One region of the Actinoplanes teichomyceticus ATCC 31121 genome, then DNA from elsewhere that is predicted to be linked to it. Evidence: riboswitches for the same ligand, from Rfam matches in the RefSeq annotation. Region 1 holds a riboswitch; each other region holds the start of a gene.
What was found. A riboswitch is a leader RNA that binds a small molecule or an ion and turns the genes downstream of it on or off. The one in region 1 is predicted to bind cyclic di-AMP.
Positions count from the first base shown of each region.

Region 1 (7,473 bases):
CCACCGACAGCACCGGCGCGAGGACGCCGGCGAGCAGCGCTCTTCCGGAAAGAAGGTTGGTCATTCGGGTCATCCTGGTGTCCGGAGGGGACCGGCGCATGGCCGCGAGACGTCGGACAGCCGGCGGGCGTCCAGCCTGCGGGTCGAGGGTCGCCCCGGCGGCCTAGGATCGGGTGGCCCGACCGTGAGAGGTACGAACGACGTGAGCTGGTTGATCCTCGACCGCAGCAGCCCCGGCACGATGATCGGCATCGACGGCCGCGGCATCGTCGAACGCACCGAGACCCCGGGAACCGCCGACAGTGCCACGATCACCGGCGGTGCCACGATCACGGAGAGTGCCGGGATCACCGACAGCGCCCGGAGCCCGGAGACGGCCGGAAGCCCCGAGAGCACCGGGAGCGTCCAGACCCCCGGGAGCCCGGAGACCATCGGCAGCCCCGGGACCGCCGAGGCCGGCGCGCCGCCGCCCGGCATCGCGGAGACCGTGGCCGAGTGGGAGGAACCGGCCGGTCGCGGCGGCTGGGCGGTCGAGGACTGGCAGCCGGAGCCGGAGATCGTGGCGTACGCCGGGCTCGGCGCCTGGGAGGCGGTCCTCGCCCGGGTCGGCCGGCACGCCCAGCTCGGTGTCCGGCGCGGCGGTGGCCGGCCGGACTGGCACGGCATCAGCAAGTCCCCGGCGGACATGAACCGCGGCATGGTCGGCGCCACCCTGCTCGCGCCGCGCCGGCTCGCCGAGGTGACCGCCTGCACCTCGCGCGACGATTTCACCGGCGTCCAGGTCCGCGGGGCCCAGCGCGTCCAGCAGATGGTGGTGCCGCGGATCGTCGAGCACCCGCCGGGCGAGGAGCTCGAACCGTCGATGATCCGCGGTGTGGTGACCGGCACGGCCGCGCAGGCCCCGGCCGCGCCCCTGGACCTGCCGGAGGAGCTGACCGCCGAGCTGCTGCGGCGGCTGCGCCGCCGGCCGGTCGACACGGTCCGGATCGCGGTGGGGCTGCGGGTGGCCGAGACCTGGCGGCTGCCGGACGGCTACGAGCTGCCGCTGGTCTACGACGTCGCGCCGGGCCGGAGCCAGGGGTACGTCCTCGACGAGAGCACCGGGGAGCCGTTGACCGAGGTGCAGACCTGCCGTGAGCACCACGTGACCGGCCGCCTCGACTGGTGCGTGTACTGCCTGAACCCGACCTGCGCCGCCTGCCCCGCCGCGGTCCGGCCGTGCCGCCTCTGCCAGGGCACGGTCTGCGGGGACTGTGTGGCGCCCGACGGCCGCTGCCCGGCCTGCTCCGGGCTGGCCAAGGTGGGCGTGTTCGGCCGTGGCCGGTTCGGGGTGTCGCCGGGCGGCGCGGTGTGGCACAACGCCGTGCCGAACGTGCAGGTCACCGTGCGCCAGGAACGGGACTGGTGGACGCTGGAACGCTGGGACCGGTACGACCGGGTCACCTTTCCCCTCGACGTGCACACCGTGCAGGCCCTCAAGGGCTGGCTGGGAGTGCGGTGACCCGGCCGGCGCCGGTGGGTCAGAGCCGGATGCGCTGACCGGGGAAGATCATGGTCGGGCTCTTCAGCCGGCTCTTGTTGAGCTGGTAGAGCGCGCGCCAGCCACCCTTGACGTGGTACTTCCGGGCGATCCGGGCGAGGGTGTCACCGGACTTGACCACGTACGTCTTGCCGGAGGCCTTGGCCTTCTTCTTCGGCGACGCCTTCTGGCGCACGCCGGCCTTCTTGCCGCACACCGGCCACGGGCTCAGGCCCCGCTTGGCGTACAGCTTCTTGGCGATTTTGATCTGCTCGGCCTTGCTGGCCCGGTCGGCGGTCGGGGCGTACTTCGTCCCGCCGTACGCCTTCCAGGTGCTGCGGCTGAACTGCAGGCCGCCGTAGTACCCGTTGCCGGTGTTGATGTGCCACCTGCCGCCGGACTCGCACCGCGCGAGCCGGTCCCAGTTGACGCCGGCGGCGCTGGCCGGGGCGGCCGGCGCGAGCAGCACGCCGGCTCCGGTCACACCCGCGGCGACCAGGCTGAGGGCAGCAAGGCGCGTTCGTCTTCCGATCCGAGACATGAATGATCCTCCACGCCTGCGAGGTGAGCTGTCGGGTTCGGGCAGAGTGGCCCGGCCGTCTCACGCGGCTTCACCCCGAGGCGCGCTCGTTCCAGCGCGCCGGAAAACGTGGGTCCCCCGCTCCTGCCGTCGAGTCGCGTCTGTGGAACGGCGGCAGGATTCGGCGGTCCGTCCACAGTGCCCGCAGCGCGGGACGCTCCGAACGGTAACCACGCCGACCGGGACGCGACCAAGTTTTACGCCCTGAATAGTGACGTTCTTCACGCTAATCAGCCGATTTGATCTTGTTCGCGCCCTAAAAGGACAGGCATGTCGGACAGTGGCGGGGAGGGGGCGCCCCGCGGGTGCCGCGGGCGTGGGTGCCGAGGTCCGGGCCGGGGGCGGGAGTCGTGTTCTTGACAGCGCCGCAACCTGAGCGCAATCATTCAGAAACTTCTACGCGTGGATGGCCGCCATCGGTCTCTTCCAGGCGAGATCCCCCCTGTTTCGCGTACGAACCATCCCCGTCCGCGCTGAATTGTTAGCGCTAACAGCACGTGAAGGAGCCGGCATGAGCCGATCCCGCGTCCGCACCGCCGTCACCGCCGTCCTCGCCCTGCTCCTCGGCGCGCTCGCCCTGCCCCAGCCCGCCGCGGCGGCCACCACACTGATCTACGCCACCTTCAAGGGCGACGCCGCCGCCGACGAGGAACTCTGGATCTACCAGTCGACCAACGGCGGCACGAGTTACAGCACGCTGACCGACACCAACTTCCACGGTCCCACCGGGGTGCTGCGCGACCCGAGCATCCTCAAGCGCAACGGCGTCTACTACGTCGCCTACACGGTGCAGTCGTGGACCACCAACAGCACCTACTTCTCCATCGCGTCCAGCACCAACCTCACCAGCTGGACGAACATCGCCAGCATCCCGGCCGGCGTCAGCGGCGCGAACTACACCTGGGCGCCGGAGTTCTACGTCGAGGGCGGCAGCGTCAAGCTGATCACCAGCGTCGCGTCGACCAGCTGCTCGTTCTGCTTCCGGCCGTACGTCTACACCGCGCAGAACACCGCCCTGACCAGCTGGAGCGGCCCGGCGCAGATGTGGGGCCTGGGCACCAACCACATCGACACGTTCGTGGTGAAATCCGGGAGCACCTGGCACGCCTTCACCAAGAACGAGACCACCAAGTACATCGAGCACTGGACCACCACGGCGAACCTCACCGAGGGCTGGGTGAACAAGGGCACCCTGTTCGCCGCGGGCTACGAGGGACCGTCCCTGGTCAAGCTGGACAACGGCAGCTGGCGCATGTACGTGGACCACTACAGCGCCGGTGACGGCATCTACACCGCCACGAGCTCCGACCTGAACACCTGGAGCAGCCTCAGCAAGATCACCTGTTCCGGGTGCCGGCACGGCACCGCGATCGCGAAGTGAGCCGCGGATGAAGCGACGTTCCCTCATCCTGGGCGCCACCGGAGCGCTCCTGGTCCCCGGCGCGGCTCGCGCCGCCGCCACCTACTCCGGGTACGCCATGGCGTACTTCACCGAGTCCCCGACGATGGCCGCCGCCAACTACGGGCTGCACCTGGCCGTCAGCGCGGACGGGCTCAACTGGACCCCGCTCAACCAGAACAACGCCGTCGCCACGCCCACCCTCGGCAGCCGGGGCCTGCGCGACCCGTTCCTGCTGCGCAAGCAGGACGGCACGTTCGTGGTGCTGGCCACCGACCTGAACGGCACCGACTGGTCGTACCGGAGCCAGTACCTGCATGTCTGGGACTCGCCCGACCTGCGCACCTTCACCGGCTACCGGCTGCTGAAGGTGCACTCGCTGGCCACCCACGCCTGGGCGCCGGAGGCGTACTGGGACGCCTCACGCGGGCAGTACGCGATCGTCTACTCGGCGGTCAACGGCACCGGCCACAACGTTCTGATGGTCAACTACACCAGCGACTTCGTCACCGCCTCGGCGCCCGCGGTCTTCTTCGACCCCGGGTACGACGCGATCGACGGCAGCTTCGTCACGGCCGGCGGCGTGACCTACATGTACTACAAGAACAACACCAACAGCACGCTGCTGGGCGCCCGCTCGTCGTCGCCGGCCGCGGGCAGCTTCACCGTCTACACCGGCGGGATCGGCCCCGGCCGCGGGGTCGAGGCGCCGCAGATCAGCAAGTCGAACACCGCCGACGTCTGGCACATGTGGGGGGACACCTGGAGCCCCAACGGCCGGTTCTTCTGCTGGCAGACGACCAACCTGGCGGCCGGGAACTGGACCCTGCTCAACGACCGGGCCTACACCCAGCCGCTGAACTCCAAACACCCGGGGATCACTCCGCTGACCGGCACCGAGATGTCGAACCTGACCGCCCGGTGGGGGACACCCGCCTGGAACCGGATCACGTCGTACAACTTCCCGGACCGCTACGTGCGGCACGCCGACAACGTCGCCCGGATCGACACCTATCCGTTCGACCCGTACCAGGACCAGCTGTGGACGCTGGTGCCCGGCCTGGCCGACCCGGCCGGCGTGTCGTTCCGCTCGGTGAACCATCCGGACCGGTACCTGCGCCACTACAACTACGCCGTGGTGCTGAACCCGAACGACGGCACCGGCACGTTCGCCGCGGACGCCACCTTCTACCGCTCGCCCGGTTTCGCCGACGTCTCCTGGACGTCGTTCCGTTCCTCCAGCCACCCGGACCGCTACCTGCGGCACAGCGGCTACGTGCTGCGCATCGACCCGGTCACCAGCGGTTCCGCCACCACCGCCAAGCAGGACGCCACCTTCCGCATCGGGTACTGACCCCGGCGGCACGCCGGACCGATCCGCTCCGCCGGCTCCGGCCGCACCGGGCGGGCCCGGGCGATCCGGGCCGGATCGTGGTCGAAGCCGGTGACCGTGTGCCCGGCGGTCATCGCCGCCCGGGCCGGGACCGGTCCGGCGCGGTCCTGCCGATGACGGCGACGCGGTGGCTGTGCGCCGGCGCGGGTGCGATGACGATGGCGGTGCTCCCTGCCGTCGCGGAGGTCCCGGGCGAGAAAGAACCGTGGGCCAGGTCGGCTCTTTCGGTGATCGCTCGGTGGTGGTCCACCGATCGGTGGGCGCGACAGGTGTCCGAGCGGCCGGCAGCCCGGGGTCCGGTCGGTCCGTTGAGCCCGGGACGTCACTGACCGTACGGATGGCCGTTTTTCCCGGACACCCCGGGCGTGACCTTCGACCTTGACAGGCGCGGCTAGTCCCAGCAGGGTATATCCGCTAGGGCGGTTGATCTCGGACGTCTCGGCGCTACGCCCGCCGGCAACACGCCAGTCGGCAGAGGATTACACACGGTGAGGGGGACCGGGGTGGACCTGGATCCGCAGGACTACGACGACCTGCTGCACGGCGCGTCGATGGTGGAGCGCTGGCGGCGCAGCGAGCACGCCGTCGCGGTGGCGGCGGAGCTGATGAGGCTGCACGGCGGCACCGTGCCGATGACCGAGCTGCTGTGGGCCGGCGCGGAGGCGTACCTGCCCCGTCAGTGGAACGCCGGCCGGGCCGCCGAGCCGGCCGTCGCCGCGGCCGAGGTCTACGACCGCTGGCGCCGGCTGCACGAGCGCCGCCTGCAACGCCGCCAGCAGCAGCCGGACACCAGGAGCTGACCACCCGCCACGGCGCCCCGCGGACGGTGCGCGCAAGGCGCCGGCGGCTCCGCGGGGGACGGAGCCGCCGGCGGGTTCGGCCCGGCGTCGGTCAGTTGACGAAGACCGGGGCGGCGGCGGAGTTCCTCACCGGCGTGTACTTGGCGGTGAAGTAGCCGTTCGGGACGCAGGCGGCCGGGCCGCTGCTCTTGTTGAACTGCTGGTCGACGAACGTGATCGAGTTGTCGGTGTTGCTCGCGGTGCCGCTGATGGTGTTGCCGTTGGCGACGAAGTTGCAGGTCACCGTACCGAGCAGGGAGCGCAGCACCAGGGTCGCGGAGATCGGCCGGGCGGCGGTGCCGGTGACCGTGACGGTGCCGTTGCTGGCCACCGTGGTGGCGTACGGCTGGTTGTTGATCGTCACGCTGTTGACGCCGGTGACCCCGGGCACGCCGGTGACCGTGCAGTTGGAGACGGCCAGGGCGGAGCCGAGCGTGGCGCCGCCGGGCGCGGTCGGGTTGTTGCTGACCACGGCGCTGAAGTTGGAGGCGTTGCACTTCATGCCGTTGCTGCCGCCGGGCGCGGTGGCGAACAGGCCCTGGGTGCCGGTGGCCAGCCCGGCCGAGATGGTGTCGCCGGCGGCCACCGCCGGTCCGGCCGGGGAGCCGGTGGTCAGCACGGCGGCGGCCGCGTCGGCCCGGACCGGCCCGGCGAACAGCAGGGTCAGGGCGGCGCCGGTCACGGCGGCGGTGGTGATGCGGTTCCTGTGCATGGGAGTGCACCTTTCGTGGGGGACGGGACTTTCAACTGTGCGGAGCGGGCTCACGGTGCGGGGTGGCGTACGTTGCGGGGGTCGGCTCACCCGGCGGGGGCAGTCACCGCGCCGGGACGGCGCGCCCGGACGGCGGCTCAGCGCGCGGAGGCGGCCAGCGCCCGGTCGAGGTCGTCCAGGCTGGGGGAGACCGCGAAGCCGGTGTCGTTGCCGCTGAACTCGACGGCGTTGCGGCCGCCCGCGGAGGGCAGGCCGAAGGCCAGGTTGATCAGGGCGTCCAGGCTGCCGGGGAGCAGCCCGCAGCCGTTGGCCCGGGGCACCGCGTAGGCGTTGTCGACCAGCCGGGCGCCGCGGAAGCCGACGCCGAGCGTCTGGAAGCCGTTCGGGTCCGGCTCGATGGTGATCGTGCCGGCGTCCCCGGTCACCGGCCGGTTCGGCGCGGGCGGGCTGGTGGTGCCGGTGGTCGGGCTGAACCGGATCGGGTTGCTGTCCGAGCCGATGTAGCACCTGGCGCCGAACAGCGCGTTGTACAGGTGCAGCTTGACCGGCAGGACGAAGACCGGGGTGTTCTCGCCGGTGGCCAGAGGCACGAAGTCGGTGATCTCTCCGGCCAGCTCGACCTTGGCGAAGACACTGGTCACCCCGGGGATGATGTTGGCGATGCCGGGGATGGACACCTGGAGCGGCCGGGCCACCAGGGTCTTGCCGCCGGCCGCCGGGACGGTGGAGTAGACGTTGGCGACGGTGCCGTCCGGGAACTCGCGCACCGGCGCGCTCGCCGGCCAGTAGACGCCGAACTGCAGAGTGATCGGGCTGGTCAGCGGCACGACGTTGGAGCCGATCGTGACGCTGCCGCCGTGGGTGACCGAGTACACGCAGCCCACCTGCAGGTGGGTGGGGTCGGTCATGGCCGGTGCGGACAGCGGGCAGTTCTGCATCCCGGCGTAGGCGCCGCCCGGCGCGGCGGCGTGGGCCGGATTCGCGGTGACGGCCAGGATCGTCGCGGCGGCGGCGACCGTGGCCAGCAGGGA
Region 1 is NZ_CP023865.1:5,443,103-5,450,575, reverse strand. Features, by position in the region: gene ACTEI_RS24065 (GH92 family glycosyl hydrolase) at 1-64, opposite strand, end outside; gene ACTEI_RS24060 (hypothetical protein) at 203-1,501, shown strand; gene ACTEI_RS24055 (LysM peptidoglycan-binding domain-containing protein) at 1,521-2,060, opposite strand; cyclic di-AMP (ydaO/yuaA leader) riboswitch at 2,059-2,236, opposite strand; gene ACTEI_RS24050 (family 43 glycosylhydrolase) at 2,611-3,480, shown strand; gene ACTEI_RS24045 (glycoside hydrolase family 43 protein) at 3,488-4,852, shown strand; gene ACTEI_RS24035 (hypothetical protein) at 5,380-5,691, shown strand; gene ACTEI_RS24030 (Tat pathway signal sequence domain protein) at 5,783-6,442, opposite strand; gene ACTEI_RS24025 (hypothetical protein) at 6,580-7,473, opposite strand, start outside.

Region 2 (7,473 bases), 3.2 Mb from region 1:
AAGAACCTCCTCGTGCTGCAGAAGATCAAGGAAGGCGCGGTCCAGGTCTACCCCGGATCGGTGGAGTACCTGAAGGCCGCGAAGGCGGCCGGCCTGCGCCGCGCCGTCGTGTCGGCGAGCGCCAACTGCAAGGACGTGCTGGAGGCGGCCGGCATCGCCGACCTCCTGGAGGCCCGGGTGGACGGGCTGGTCGCCCGCGAGCTCGGCCTGCCCGGCAAGCCCGCGCCGGACACCTTCCTGCACGGCGCGCACCTCCTCGGCCTCGACCCGGCCGCGTGTGCCGTGTTCGAGGACGCCCAGGCCGGTGTGGCCGCCGGCCGGGCCGGGGGCTTCGGCCTGGTGATCGGGGTGGACCGGGTCGGTCAGGCCGACGCGCTCCGCGAGCACGGCGCCGACGTCGTGGTCACCGACCTCGCCGAACTGCTCGACCAGTAGAACCAGACATAGTTAGACTTTTTGTCCCGAGAGGCACCACCGTGATCCGTGAACGGGCCTATCCCGTCGACCCCTGGCACATCCGGGAGACCCGGCTCGACCTGGACCTGCTGGCCCAGTCCGAGTCGGTGTTCGCGCTCTCGAACGGCCATATCGGGATACGCGGAAACCTGGACGAGGGCGAGCCGCACGGCCTGCCCGGCACGTACCTGAACTCGTTCTACGAGTTGCGGCCGCTGCCGCACGCCGAGGGCGGGTACGGCTTCCCCGAGTCCGGCCAGACCATGGTCAACGTCAGCAACGCCAAACTGATGCGGCTGCTGGTCGACGACGAGCCGTTCGACGTGCGATACGGCGAGCTGCGCTCCCACGAGCGCAGCCTCGACATGCGCGCCGGCACCCTGGAACGGGTGGTGGAGTGGGTCTCCCCGTCCGGTCAGGGAGTGCGGGTGCGCACCGTGCGCCTGGTCTCGTTCACCCAGCGGGCCGTCGTCGCGTTCCTCTACGAGGTGGAGCCGCTGGACGCCTCCGCCCGGCTGATCCTGCAATCCGAGCTGGTGGCCAACGAACAACTGCCGCCGACCAGCAAGGACCCGCGGGTGGCGGCGGTGCTGGACCACCCGCTGCAGGCCGAGGAGATGCTGGAACAGCGTTCCGGCGGCCTGCTGGTGCACCGCACCAAGGCCAGCAACCTGCGGATGGCCGCGGCCATGGAACACCTGGTGGAGACGCCGGGCCGGCACGCGATCACCACCGAGGGGCACGCCGACTGGCTGCGCACCACGGTGGCCTGCCGGCTGGAGCCGGGGCAGAAGCTGCGCGTGGTCAAGCTGGCCGCCTACGGCTGGTCCAGCATGCGCTCCCTGCCCGCCCTGCGCGACCAGGTCGGCGCCGCGCTGGCCAGCGCCCGGCTGGACGGCTGGGAGGGGCTGGTCCAGCAGCAGCGGGAGTTCCTGGACGCGTTCTGGGACCACTCGGACGTCCGGGTCGAGGGCGACCCGGAGGTGCAGCAGGCGGTCCGCTTCGGCCTCTTCCACACGCTGCAGGCCGGCGCCCGGGCGGAGAAGCGCCCGATCGGCTCCAAGGGTCTGACCGGTCCCGGCTACGACGGCCACACGTTCTGGGACGCCGAGACGTTCGTGCTGCCGGCGCTCACCTACACCCAGCCGTCGGCGGCCGCGGACGTGCTGCGCTGGCGGCACTCGACGCTGGATCTGGCCCGGGAGCGGGCGCAGACGCTGGGCCTGCAGGGCGCCGCGTTCCCGTGGCGGACCATCCGCGGCCAGGAGTGCTCCGGGTACTGGCCGGCCGGCACCGCGGGTTTCCACATCGGCGCGGACATCGCCGACGCGGTCCGGCGGTACGTGCAGGCCACCGGCGACTACGACTTCGAGCGCGAGGTCGGCCTGGAGCTGCTGGTGGAGACGGCGCGGCTGTGGCGCTCGCTGGGGCACCACGACCGGCACGGTCGCTTCCACATCGACGGGGTCACCGGGCCGGACGAGTACACCGCCGTGGTGAACGACAACATCTACACCAACCTGATGGCGCAGCAGAACCTGATGACCGCGGTGGAGGCCTGCAAGCGCCACCCGGACCTGGCCCGGCGCTTCGGGGTGGACGACGAGGAGGCGGCCTCCTGGCGGGACGCGGCGGCGGCCGTGCACATCCCGTACGACAAGGAGCTGGGTGTGCACCAGCAGTGCGAGGGCTTCACCCGGTTGCAGGAGTGGGACTTCGAGAACACTCCGCCGGAGGGCTACCCGCTGCTGCTGAACTACCCGTATTTCGACCTGTACCGCAAGCAGGTGGTCAAACAGGCCGACCTGGTGATGGCGATGTACATCCGGGGCGACGCGTTCACCCCGGAGGAGAAGGCGCGCAACTTCGCGTACTACGACGCGCGTACCGTCCGGGACTCCTCGCTGTCCGCCTGCATCCAGGCGGTCCTGGCGGCCGAGACCGGCCACCTCGAACTGGCCCACGACTACCTCGGCGAAGCCGCCCTGATGGACCTGCACGACCTGCACCAGAACGCCCGGGACGGCGTGCACGTGGCGTCCCTGGCCGGATCCTGGATCGCGCTGGTCGCCGGCCTCGGCGGGATGCGTGACTTCAACGGGCAGCTGTCGTTCGCGCCGCGGCTGCCCAGCCGGATCAACAACCTGGACTTCTCGCTGCTCTGGCGGGGTCTGCGGCTGCGGGTGAACGTCACCGCGGACGAGGTCACCTACTCGCTGCGCAACGGCGGCGGCTCGGCCCGGCTCACCCTGCTGCACCACGGCAAGGAGATCGAGGTCACCCAGGTGCGCCCGGTGACCATGCCGATCCCGTCGGCGGGACCGGTCGGCCCGGCGCCGACGCAGCCCGCCGGCCGCGCGCCGGTGCGGCGCGCCACCCCGCACTGATCCGCGCGTACGCGCGACGAGGCGCTCGGCCGGGCATCCCGGCCGAGCGCCTCGTCTGTCCAGGGGTCACGCCCGGGTGCAGGCGCTCCCGTTCAGGGTGAAGGCGCTCGGCGCGGTGAAGCTGCCGCTGTAGGCGCCCTGGAATCCGAACGTCGTGCTGCCGCCGGCCGGGATGCTGCCGTTGTAGCTCACGTTGCGGGCGGTGACGGCTCCGGACGTGCCGCTGAGGGTGGCTCCCCAGACACTGGTGACGGACTGGCCGGAGGGCAGGGCGAACCCGAGGGTCCAGCCGTCGATCGGCGCGGTGCCGGTGTTGGCGACGGTGATGTTGGCGGTGAAGCCGGAGCTCCACACGTTGGTCGCGTAGCTGACCCGGCAGCCGGTGCCGGGCGCCGGGGTGGACGGCGAGGTGGGCGGGGTGCCCGTCCCGCCGCCGTTGACCGCCGCGCTGAAGTTGTTGACGGCCAGCCCGGCGCCGCCGATCCACGGCTCGAAGCCGGCCTGGAGGCTGGTCAGGTACCACGAGTCGGTGATGGCGCCCCGGCTCTTCACGTCGTTGATGAAGTCCAGGACGCTGAAGCTCCAGCTGGTGATCGGGGACGGGGCCACGTAGGAGATCACCGCGTTCGACCCGTTGCTGCCGCGCCACACCTGCCACGTCCGGCCGCCGATCGTGGCGTTGCCCACGACCGAGCCGATCGGCTGGATGGAGCCCTGCCGGTTGAACCAGATCATGATCTCCTGCGCGTTCACGCCGTCGGTGCGCGGCGTGGGGTCGAGCCAGATGTCGTAGGCGGCGTCGTACGTGGCGCCGGAGACGTAGGTCCAGTTGATGCTGCTGGTGGCGCTGGTGATCGAACTGACCCGCAGCGGCAGGTTGGTGCCGGGTGAGCAGCGCGTGTAGTGGCAGCCGTAGTAGACCGCCGGGTACGACACCGGGGCGCCGCTGGTGTTGCCGACGCTCTGCTGGCTGGTGATGGCGAAGCCGGTGCCGGTGACGTTGATGCACTGCTCTGCGGTGCCGCCCCAGCGGTTGTTCATCACGACGTAGCGGCCGCCGATGGTGGTCGCGCCGTACTGCTCGCAGATCCGCGTGTCGGCCTGGGCGGGCTGGGTGACAACCAGCGTGGTCAGCGCCGTGAGGACGACGGCGGCGGCGACGGTGAGGGAACGGAGGGTGCGTCTCATTGGACAGCTCCTTGGGCCGGGAACCCAACGGGAAATGTGGGAGCGCTCCCAGCGGACGTTACAACACATTGACGTACATGAGAAGAAGGCCGGGCGGCGGGTGGTCTTCCCCCGTCGCCCGGCCTTCCCCGGTACGTCTCGTCGGCTACAGCAGCGACACGTGCACGTGGTCGGTGTGGTCGCTCGGACCGTGGTAGGCGTGCCAGTTGCCGGTGGCCGGGAACCAGATCTGCTTGTACCAGATCACGTAGTAGATACCGAGCCGGTCGGCGTTGCGCACCAGGAACGCCGTGAGGTCGTTGCCGTACCTCATCATCTTGTCGTTGTGCGCGGACGAGAACCCGGTCTTCTGCAGTGACCAGTCGCACGCCCGGCCCTTGGGGTGCTCGAACGGGCCGCCGTCGCGGTGACAGCCGACGAACAGGTTGAACCCGGCTTTGCGCACTTCCTTGTACATGTGCAGGGTGCGCTTGGTGATGCAACCGTTCGTGGTCGGGTCGGTTTGGTTGCAGCTCTCCGGGGAGAAGCCGCCGCTGGAGTTGCGCGGCGCCGGCAACGCCCGCGCCGATTTCGCGTCGACGAAACCGTTGGTGATGGTCTTGTTGATGCCGGTGCTGCCGCCGAGCAGCTCAAGCTGGTCCTGGGCCGAGTCGCGCAGCTTCTTCTGCACCGAGAGCTGCTGCTCCTCGTTCCTGACCTCGGCGTCCAGCCGGGCCTTGTCCGAGGTGATCTTCTTGAGCAGGGTGTTGAGCTCGTGCAGCTTCGCGTCGTGCAGCTTGTTGATCTCCTCCAGGGTGACCGCCTTGTCCAGGAAGTCACTGGAGGAGTCGGCCCGGAGCAGGAAGCTCAGCGAACTCAGGTTGCCGATCTGGTACTGCTGGCGGGCGATCTGGTTGACCTCCGGAACCAGTTGGTCCCGCCGCTGCTCCGCGGCCTTGATCTGGGTGGCGAGCGCCTTCTGGTTCTTCTTCGAGGCCGAGACCGCCGCCTTGGCGTTGACGAACCGGCGGTTGGTGGACTCGATCTGCTCGGAGAGGTCGTCGCTCTCGTCGCCCTCGGCGGGGGCCGACGAGCTGCCGCCCGGAGCGGCGTGTGCCGGCGTGACCGGCGCCACAAATATTGTGGTGGCCACGAGCGGCGCCAGGGCAAGCATCAGCCACCGGCGGGGACGTGCGGTCATCAACAATCCTTCCTAGTCACCGCCGACCGGGTTAGCTGACGGGTTCGGGACGGAAGCTATCCCTACCGCATAATGCGGATTCACCCCAACTACCTGGTTCCCCGGCTCGCCTTTCGGCGATTGAGCGGCGGCCTGCCGGCAACTCGGGGGCGGTGCCGTCCTGGCAGGACCGGCGGTCAGTTTACCCGAGATACGGCGCGGCATCAGGACCCCGAAATCCAGCAAATGCGTTACCTGGCAACGACTTTCTGTAATCGCATCACGACTCGTGACCGGCCCGTCGCAATGGGTACGAGAACTGTCGATTCCTCGATCGAGTGGGTATGGTCGGTTCCGGTTCCCACCCGGGGACCGCCGCCTAATCGCACGCATGAGCGAGCCGGGGATCCACATTTCTTCCGGGGTGAATCCGCGTCAGCGGTAGGGATTTCCTTCGTCCCGAACCCGTCAGCTAACCCGGCCGGCGGCCGACGGAAGGAAATTGCCAGTGCAGCATGAGACTGCGCGGCGACGATGGGCGGCCGTACTCGCGCTGCTGGTCGCCGCATGCGGGCTCGCGGGCGCCGCCTCGCCGGCCGCCGCGGTGCCCCGCCCCCTCGCCGCGCCCGGAGAATCCGGCGACGACGGTGAGGGCGGCACCAAGACCCTGCTCGACAAGCTCGACGACGCCTCCAAGGGCTATGTGACGGCCAAGGCCAAGCTGAAGACGTCCAAGGAGCAGCAGACCCGGCTCGCCGCCGAGCTGAAACGGCTCGACGCGGCCCTCGGCCCGCAGCAGCAGGCGCTGAACCAGTACGCCGAGCAGGCGTACACGATGGGCCGGCTGGGGCCGCTGAGCGCGCTGCTGACCGCGGAGAACTCGGCCGGCTTCCTGGACCGCGCGCAACTGCTGACCACCGTGGCGGAGCGGCAGAACCAGGCCGTCGAGGACCTGCGCGCCACCCGGGACAACCAGCGCAAGGCCAAGACCGCGATCGACGCCGCCATCATCGACCAGCAGCGGCAGGTCAACGTGATGGCCAAGCGCAAGGCGCAGGCCGAGCAGGCGCTGAAGGAGGCGAACCAGGGTGACGACGCCGAAGACTCGGCGGACTCCGGCGGCGGTGGTGGCAGCTCGGACGCCGACAAGCCGTCCGGCAGCCTCAGCGGTGGCTGCAGCGTGGACGACCCGACCACCACCGGCTGCATCACCCCGCGCCTGGCCTACGCCCTCAAGCAGGCCCAGAAGGACGGCTTCACCCGCTACGTCGCGTGTTTCCGGCACCAGAACAGCGGGGAGCACCCGAAGGGCCGGGCGTGTGACTTCGCCTCCGACAAGAACGGCTTCGGCGGGGTGGCCACCGGCAGCAGCAAGACGTACGGCACCGACCTGGCGAACTACTTCATCCACAACGCCGACACCCTCGGCGTGCTGTACGTGATCTGGTTCAAACGGATCTGGCTGCCCAGCAGCGGCTGGAAGTCGTACAGCGGAGCCGGCGGCACACCGTCGACGGACCATACGAACCACGTGCACCTGTCGGTGACCTGACGGACGAAAGCCCGGGCCGCTCGGCCCGGGCTTTCTCGTCGCTGCGACCGACGCCCTACTTGCGGACGAAGGACTCGTACTCCTTGAGCACGTCGGCGGTCGGGCCGTCCGCCCGGATCAGCCCGGACTCCAGCCAGATGGCCCGCTCACAGGTGTCCCGGATCGACTGCTCGCTGTGGCTGACCAGGAACACCGTGCCGGCCTGCTGGCGCAGCTCGCGCACCCGTGCCTCGCTGCGCCGGCGGAACTTCGCGTCGCCGGTGGCCAGCGCCTCGTCGATGAGCAGCACGTCGTGCTGCTTGGCCGCGGCGATGGAGAATCGCAGCCGGGCCGACATGCCGGAGGAGTAGGTCCGCATCGGCAGCGACGCGAAGTCGCCCCGGTCGTTGATCCCGGAGAAGTCGATGATGCCCTGCTTCTTCTCCTTGACCTCGGCCGGCGTCATGCCCATGGCCAGGCAGCCCAGCTCGACGTTGCGGTCGCCGGGCAGGTCGTTCATCAGGACCGCGTTCACGCCCAGCAGGGACGGCTGGCCGGACGCGTAGATGGCGCCCCGGGCCACCGGCAGCAGCCCGGCCACCGCGCGCAGCAGGGTCGACTTGCCGGAGCCGTTGGTGCCGATCAGGCCGATCGCCTCGCCGCGGTAGGCGACGAAGGACACCCCCTTGATCGCGTGCACCTCGCGGACGTTCGCGGCCTTGGTCCGGGTGACGATCCGCTTGAAGCTGGTC
Region 2 is NZ_CP023865.1:398,828-406,300, forward strand. Features, by position in the region: gene ACTEI_RS01830 (beta-phosphoglucomutase family hydrolase) at 1-435, shown strand, start outside; gene ACTEI_RS01835 (glycoside hydrolase family 65 protein) at 477-2,843, shown strand; gene ACTEI_RS01840 (glycoside hydrolase family 12 protein) at 2,910-4,031, opposite strand; gene ACTEI_RS01845 (coiled-coil domain-containing protein) at 4,177-5,211, opposite strand; cyclic di-AMP (ydaO/yuaA leader) riboswitch at 5,217-5,348, opposite strand; cyclic di-AMP (ydaO/yuaA leader) riboswitch at 5,557-5,693, shown strand; gene ACTEI_RS01850 (coiled-coil domain-containing protein) at 5,699-6,742, shown strand; gene ACTEI_RS01855 (ABC transporter ATP-binding protein) at 6,798-7,473, opposite strand, start outside.
Region 2: another riboswitch for cyclic di-AMP. It lies ahead of ACTEI_RS01850 (coiled-coil domain-containing protein); the one in region 1 lies ahead of ACTEI_RS24055 (LysM peptidoglycan-binding domain-containing protein).

Region 3 (7,473 bases), 3.4 Mb from region 1:
GCTGGTCGCCCCGGCCGGCCGGTACACCGTGTCGGACGTCTACTCCCTCAACAACTACGGCCAGCTGGTCCTCAACGCCGGCGACTCGGTGGCCAAGGTGCCGACCGACGTGGCGCGGCCGGGCAGCCCCGAGGCCGTCGCGCGCAAGAGCGCCAACCGGGCCGGGCGCATCCTGCTCGACGACGGGCGGACCGCCAATCTGTCGACGTCGAACACCACCCCGCCGTACGTCAGCAAGGACGAGCCGGTCCGGGCCGGTGACACGGTCGCGTCGTTCGGGCCGCTGGTGCTCGACTACGCGTACGGTGACTGGCTGCTCGAGCCGACCACGCCGGTCACCGCGGACACCCCGGCCGCGAACCGCACCACCTTCACCGCCGCCAACCCGCGTACCGCGCAGCCGGCGGACGTGGGCGGCGACATCAGGGTGGCCAGCTTCAACGTGCTGAACTACTTCGTCCACTTCGGCGGCGAGGCGCGCGGCGCGACCGACGCGGCGGCGCTGGCCAAGCAGCAGGCGAAGATCGTCTCGGCGATCACCTCGCTGGACGCCGACGTGGTCGCCCTGATGGAGATCGAGAACTCGGTCCGGTTCGAGGCGAACGATCCGCAGCTGGCGCTCAAGACCCTGGTCGGCGCGCTGAACGACAAGGACGGCGCGGGCACCTGGGACTACGTCCGCACCCCGGCCGGGCTGCCCGGCCCGGCCGAGCAGGACTACATCACCACCGCGATCATCTTCAAGCCGGGCAAGGTCACGCCGAAGGGCGGCGCCCGCTCGCTGAACGACGAGACGGTGTGGTCGAACGCGCGTGAGCCGATCGCGCAGACCTTCACCGCCGGCAGCATCGACTTCACCGTGGTGGCCAACCACCTCAAGTCCAAGGGCGCCTCGGTCACGCCGACCGGGGACAACGTGGACACCGGGGACGGGCAGGGCTCGTACAACGGCGACCGGGTGCGCCAGGCGAAGTCGCTGGTGGACTTCGTCAAGGGCGTCGAGGCGCAGAGCGGCACCGACAAGGTGATCCTGCTGGGTGACTTCAACGCGTACACCCAGGAGGACCCGATGCAGGTCCTCTACGACGCCGGCTACACCGACGTGCACACCACGAAGGCGCCGGGCAAGTCGTCGTACGTCTTCGGGGGTGAGTCCGGCTCGCTGGACCACGCGCTGACCACGCCGTCGCTGACCGAGCGGGTCACCGGCGTCGACATCTGGAACATCAACTCGGTCGAGTCGTACGCCTACCAGTACAACGGGTACGCGCCGTTCTACAGCGCCACCCCGTACCGGGCCAGCGACCACGACCCGGTGGTGATCGGCCTGGACACCGGCGCGAAGGCTCCGGTGAACCTGCAGCTGCTGAACATCAACGACTTCCACGGCCGGCTGGAGGCCCCGGCCACCGACGCGCAGAAGAACCCGATCGGCGGCGCCGCCCAGCTCGTCGGCATGGTCGACAAGCTGCGCGCGGAGAACCCGAACACGATCTGGAGCTCGGCCGGTGACAACATCGGCGCCTCCACGTTCGTCTCGGCGATCGACAACGACAACCCGACGCTGGCCGCGCTGAACGCCGGTGGCCTGGCGGTGTCCGCGGTCGGCAACCACGAGTTCGACAAGGGCTTCGCCGACCTGACCGGCCGGGTCGACGAGAAGGCCGACTTCCCGTACCTGGGCGCCAACGTCTACGCCGACGGCAAGCGCGCGCTGCCGGCGTACGAGGTGGAGACCGTCGGCGGGGTCAAGGTCGGCTACATCGGTGTCGTCACCGAGCAGACCGCCTCGCTGGTCAGCCCGGACGGCATCAAGGGCGTGGAGTTCCACGACCCGGTGGCCGAGGCGAACAAGGTGGCCGCCGAGCTGTCCGACGGCGACGCGTCCAACGGCGAGGCCGACGTGCTGGTCCTGCTCGCCCACGAGGGCGCCGCGACGGAGAACATCGCCAGCGCCGAGGCTCTGCGCAAGGACCCGGTCTTCGGGCCGTTCACCGAGGTCAGCGCCGACATCGACGTGATCTTCAGCGGGCACACCCACCAGCCGTACGCGTTCGAGCTCCCGGTCCCGGGCACCGACCGCACCCGGCCGGTGATCCAGGCCGAGGACTACGGCGTCAAGCTGGGCCGCGCCAACCTCACCTACGACCCGGCCACCAAGTCGGTGACCGACGCCAGCGCCGAGCTGCTCGAGGTCAAGGGCTACCCGGAGAACACCGCCGTCGCCGGCATCGTGACCACCGCCAAGGCGACCGCGACCGAGCTGGGCAAGCGCGAGCTCGGCAAGATCACCGCGGAGATCAAGCGGGCGTACGGCAACGGCGCGGAGGACCGGGGCGCCGAGTCGGTGATGGGCAACTTCATCGCCGACGTGCAGCTCGACCAGACCAGTGACGCCGGTCGCGGTGGGGCGCAGATCGCGTTCATGAACCCGGGCGGTCTGCGGGCCGACCTGGCGTACGGCGCCGACGGCACGGTCACCTACTCGCAGGCGTTCGCGGTGCAGCCGTTCGCCAACGACGTGGTCACCAAGACCCTCACCGGCGCCCAGATCAAGCAGGCGCTGGAGCAGCAGTGGCAGCCGGCCGGCGCGTCCCGCCCGGTGCTGCACCTGGGCTCGTCCCGGGGCTTCACCTACTCGTACGACGCCGCGCAGCCGCAGGGCTCGCGGATCATCGCATCGTCGATGAAGCTGAACGGGGTCACCATCGACCCGGCCGCGTCGTACCGGGTGACGATGAACTCGTTCCTGGCCTCGGGGGGCGACAACTTCGCCGCCCTGGGCGCGAACAACAGCAGCAGGACCACCACCGGCGACAACGACCTGACGATGCTGGTGAACTACTTCGCCAAGTACAAGACGGTCACCGCGGACCCGGTGTTCCGCAGCACCGCGGCCGTCGCCGACAGCACCGCCCCGGAGGGCGCCTACCGGCTGAACGCCACGGCGATCTGGCCGGGCCAGGCGGTCACGCTGACCCGGACCAGCCTGTCCGACGACGTCACCACCGACGCCAAGGACATCAAGCAGGTCGTCAACTGGGGCGACGGCAGCCCGGCCGTGGAGCTGGCGGCCGGCGCTACGACGGCGACCCACACGTTCACCAAGGCCGGCCGCGCCGCGATCACCGTGACGATCACCGACCGGGCGGGCAACGCGAGGACCGTCGCCGCCGGCACTGTCACGGTCTCGGCGCAGACCGGCCGGTACACCCTGGACCGCAGCGCGATCTGGGCGACCCAGTCGGTGACCCTGCGGGTCAGCAGCGTGAACGGCACCTCCGTCAAGATCGCCTGGGGGGACGGCGCCACCGGCTCCGCCTCGGCGAACATCGCGGTCTCGCACACCTACGCCAAGGCCGGCCGATACCCGGTCAAGGTGACTCCGGTGAACGCGGCCGGGGTGGGCACCACGGTGACGGCCGGCACGGTCAACGTGGTCAAGGACGTCCACGCGCCCAAGGTGTCCCTGACGGTGCCGCGCCACCCGACCAAGGCGTCGTCCTGGTCGACGCTGTCCGGCTCGGTGAGCGACACCGGCCTGGGCGTGCGGAGCGTGCGGGTCAAGCTGATCGAGCAGCGGTCCGGCAAGTGGTACTACTACAGCCACGGCAAGTGGACGAAGGCGCCGTCCAAGTCCTCGGCGCTGAGCCGGGCGGAGCAGGTGACCGCCAAGGTGGCCGGTGGCCGCTGGAGCCTGAAGGTCTCCGGGGTCAAGAAGGGCGCCCTGCGGATCGGTTACCTGGCGACGGACCGGGCGGGCAACAACTCCGCCGTCAAGGTCCACACCCAGAAGATCACCAAGTAGCAGTCGGGCAGTAGCCCCCGGGAGCCCCCGCCGTGCCACGGCGGGGGCTCCCGTCGTACCGGAGCGCGACGTCGTCAGCCGAAGGCTGAGTGGCAGTGTTCCAGGAAGGCGGCCAGCGCCGGGCTGGTCCGCTCCGGCCAGACCAGCGCGAGCGTCGCCGGGACCGGGATCCCGGTGATCGGGACGGCGACCAGGTCGGGATGGCCGGCCGCCATCGAGGCGCTCAGCACGGCGACCCCCAGGCCGCGCCGGGCGAGCCCGGCGACGGTGTCCGGCGACGTCGCGACCAGCGCGACCTCCGGTCGCAGCCCGGTCGTCGCGGCGACCGCGCGGTCGAGCACGTCCCGGATGCCGGTGCCGACCGGCAGGCAGATGACGGGGTACGACCGGAGCCCGGTGACCGTGACGCTCCCACGCTCCGCCGGCTCGCTGCCCGGCACGGCCATCGCCACCAGCGGCTCGCTGACGATGACCCGCGACGCGAGGTGCTCCGGCGGCTCACCGGCCAGCCCGGCCAGGGCGATGTCGAGGCTCCCGGTGCGCACCCCGGCGATCAGCCGGTCCGAGTTCGCCTCGGTCAGCTCCAGCTCGATGCCGGGGTGATCGCGGTGGAAGGCGGCGAGCGCGTCGAACAGCGGCGCGACCTCGCAGCCGGTCACCATCCCGATCGTCAGCCGCCCCCGGACCAGGCCCTTGACCTCGTCGATCGCGTCCCGCAGGTCGAGGGTCGAGTCGAGCGCGGCCCGGGCGTGGCGCAGCGCGGCGGAGCCCGCCTCGGTCAGCCGCGCGATCCGGCCACCCCGGGTGAAGAGCTCCGCGCCGAGCTCGTGCTCCAACGCCTTGATCTGCGCGCTCACCCCGGACTGGGTGATGTGCACCCGTTCCGCGGCGCGCGTGAAGCTGCCGGTCTCGGCGACCGCGACGAAGTATTCGAGTTGCCGCAGATCCATGAGCGGCGATTGTAGTTCGCATAAAAACTATGCGTTGGACTTGTGCGGTGCGGCACGCGATGGTGGAGTCATGAGCGAGCGCGAGAAGGCCTACCGCCCCGAAGACCTGACCAGACTCTTCGTCGAGCGCGCCAACGCGAAGGACGCCGAGGGCCTCGCGGCGCTGTATGAGGAGGATGCCGTGATGGCGTTCCCACCCGGCCGGCAGACCGTCGGCCGCGCCGCGATCCAGAGCCTCTGGGCGCGGTTGCTGCCGAGCATGCCCCGGTTCGAGCCGGAGCCACCGCTGCCCACGCTGATCAGCGGTGATCTGGCGCTCACCTCGACCCCGCCGAAGGACGGCGCCGGAGCGCGGGCGCAGGTGGTCCGCCGCCAGCCCGACGGGACCTGGCTGCGGGTGCTCGACCAGCCGGAGTTCCTTCGGCCGGCGAGCTGATGCCGAGCACGGTGTCGCGCTCGCCGGGTTCGCAGGCGCTGGTCAGCCGGGTCGTTTCCCGGGGTCCCGCGTGCGGACCCCGGGAAGCCGCTGTGCCGCTGTCCTACAGGGCCAGGCGCTGACCCACCCGGAGATGGTTCGGGTTGCTCAGGCGGCTGGCGTTGGCGCGGTACAGAGCCCGCCACCCACCCTTGATGTGATAGCGGGCGGCGATGCCGGAGAGCGTGTCGCCGCGCTTAACGACGTAGGTGCGTGTCCCCTTCAGCGGGGTGGTGTAGGAGGCGAGGCGGTAAGGGCTCACCGAGCTGGTCCTGCGTGCCTTGGTGAGACCGCGCCGGCCGCAGGTGGGCCAGGCGCCGATCCCCTGGCTGCGCAGCACCCGTTCGGCGATGCGGATCTGCTCCTGCTTGGAGGCGAGGTTGGCGGTGGATCCGTACTTGCCGCCGCCGTGCGCACGCCAGGTGCTGCGGCTGAACTGCAGACCGCCGTAATAGCCGTTCCCGGTGTTGATCCGCCAGTTCCCGCCGGACTCGCACTTGGCGACGGCATCCCAGTTCACGTTCGGGGCGGCGGCGGCCGGTGCGGCCTCCACCGCCAGCAGCCCGACGGCGCCGGCCAGACCGGCGACCGTGAGACCGACGGCGCGCTGCAGCCGGTGCCGCGCCGGCTGGGGCTGCGTGGGTCGCGCCTGCGCGCTCCGGAAAAGGGCGCGCGGGGACCGGGCTCGCCGGGACAGGACACGACGAACCCGCTTGTTCAGGTGAAGCATGAAGTTTTCCCTCCACGCCTGCGAGGTGAGCTGTCGGGTTCGGGCCGAGGAGCCCGGCCGCACCAGGTGCGGCTTCACCCCGAGGCGCGCCCGGTGGGCGCGCCGAGGAACGTGTGGGTCCCCCGCTCCATGCCTGTGTGTTGTTGACCGTGACCAGCAGGCAGGACTCGGCGTTCCGGCCACGGTGCCCGCGATTGCGGACTGCTGACGGTAGCCACCACTGCGCGGAACTGACCAGGTCCGGAAGCGGGGCCGGTGACGTTGTTCTCACAAATTAGCCGCTTTGATCTTCCTTTGTGTGAATAACAGCGGGACTCCTTGGATGCTGGGCGCGCCTACCGCCGCCGCGGTCGGCCGTTGGAGGGAAAATTCCGGCCGTCGGCATAGCGGCGTCCGCAGTGGGTAAGCGAGGTCCGCCCGTTGGGGGATCAGGCTTCCGTGTCCGGGCGCCGACCGGGGCTCGGGGCCGCCACCTCTCGCGCCGCCACGGTCCGAGGTGCACAATCGGCGAGCATGAGCGATCGTTCACGTGAGTTCGAGGTGGTCGTCTACGGCGCCACCGGCTTCGTCGGCGCGCTGGTGGCCGAATACCTGGCCGGACACGCGCCGGCCGGCACCCGCATCGCCCTGGCCGGCCGCTCACCGGAGAAACTGGAAGCTGTCCGGTCCCGGCTGAACGTCGACTGGCCGGCCCTGGTCGCCGACGCCACCGACCCGGACGCGGTGGCCGCCCTGGCCGGACGGACACGTGTCGTCGTCACCACCGTCGGGCCGTACGCGAAATACGGCCGCGCCCTCGCGCACGCCTGCGCCGCAGCCGGCACCGACTACGCCGACCTCACCGGCGAGGTGCTGTTCGCCCGCGCCAGCATCGACGACAACCACGAGCTGGCCCGCCGCACCGGCGCGCGGATCGTGCACTCCTGCGGCTTCGACTCCATTCCGTCCGACATCGGCGTGCACGTCCTGCATCAGCTGATCGAGCAGGACGGGGCCGGTCGGCTCACCGACACCACGCTGGTGGTGACCAGCATGCGCGGCGGGGTGAGCGGCGGCACCATCGACTCGGTGCGCAACCAGGTCGACGAGATGAAGCGGGACCCGGGACTGCGCCGGGTGGCCGCCGGGCCGTACTCGTTGAGCCCGGACCGTGCGGCCGAGCCCCCACTCGGCCGGCAGAGCGACCTGGACACCATCGCCGGCTCCGAGGTGGACCCGCGGCTGCGCGGGCGGCTCGCGCCGTTCGTGATGGCGTCGTACAACACCCGGGTGGTGCGGCGCAGCAACGCGCTGCGCGGATGGGCGTACGGCCGGGAGTTCCGCTACCGGGAGGCGATGAGCGTCGGCGCCTCGCCGCTCTCCCCGGTCATCGCGGCCGGCACCAAGGTGGCGCTGGGCGCCCTGATCGCCGGGCTCGCCGTGCCGCCCACCCGGTTCCTGCTGGACCGGATCCTGCCCGCCCCGGGCACCGGGCCGAGCGAGAAGGTCCGGCGGAGCGGCCACTTCACCA
Region 3 is NZ_CP023865.1:539,350-546,822, forward strand. Features, by position in the region: gene ACTEI_RS02460 (ExeM/NucH family extracellular endonuclease) at 1-3,808, shown strand, start outside; gene ACTEI_RS02465 (LysR family transcriptional regulator) at 3,883-4,758, opposite strand; gene ACTEI_RS02470 (YybH family protein) at 4,829-5,194, shown strand; gene ACTEI_RS02475 (LysM peptidoglycan-binding domain-containing protein) at 5,298-5,963, opposite strand; cyclic di-AMP (ydaO/yuaA leader) riboswitch at 5,965-6,145, opposite strand; gene ACTEI_RS02480 (saccharopine dehydrogenase family protein) at 6,477-7,473, shown strand, end outside.
Region 3: another riboswitch for cyclic di-AMP. It lies ahead of ACTEI_RS02475 (LysM peptidoglycan-binding domain-containing protein); the one in region 1 lies ahead of ACTEI_RS24055 (LysM peptidoglycan-binding domain-containing protein).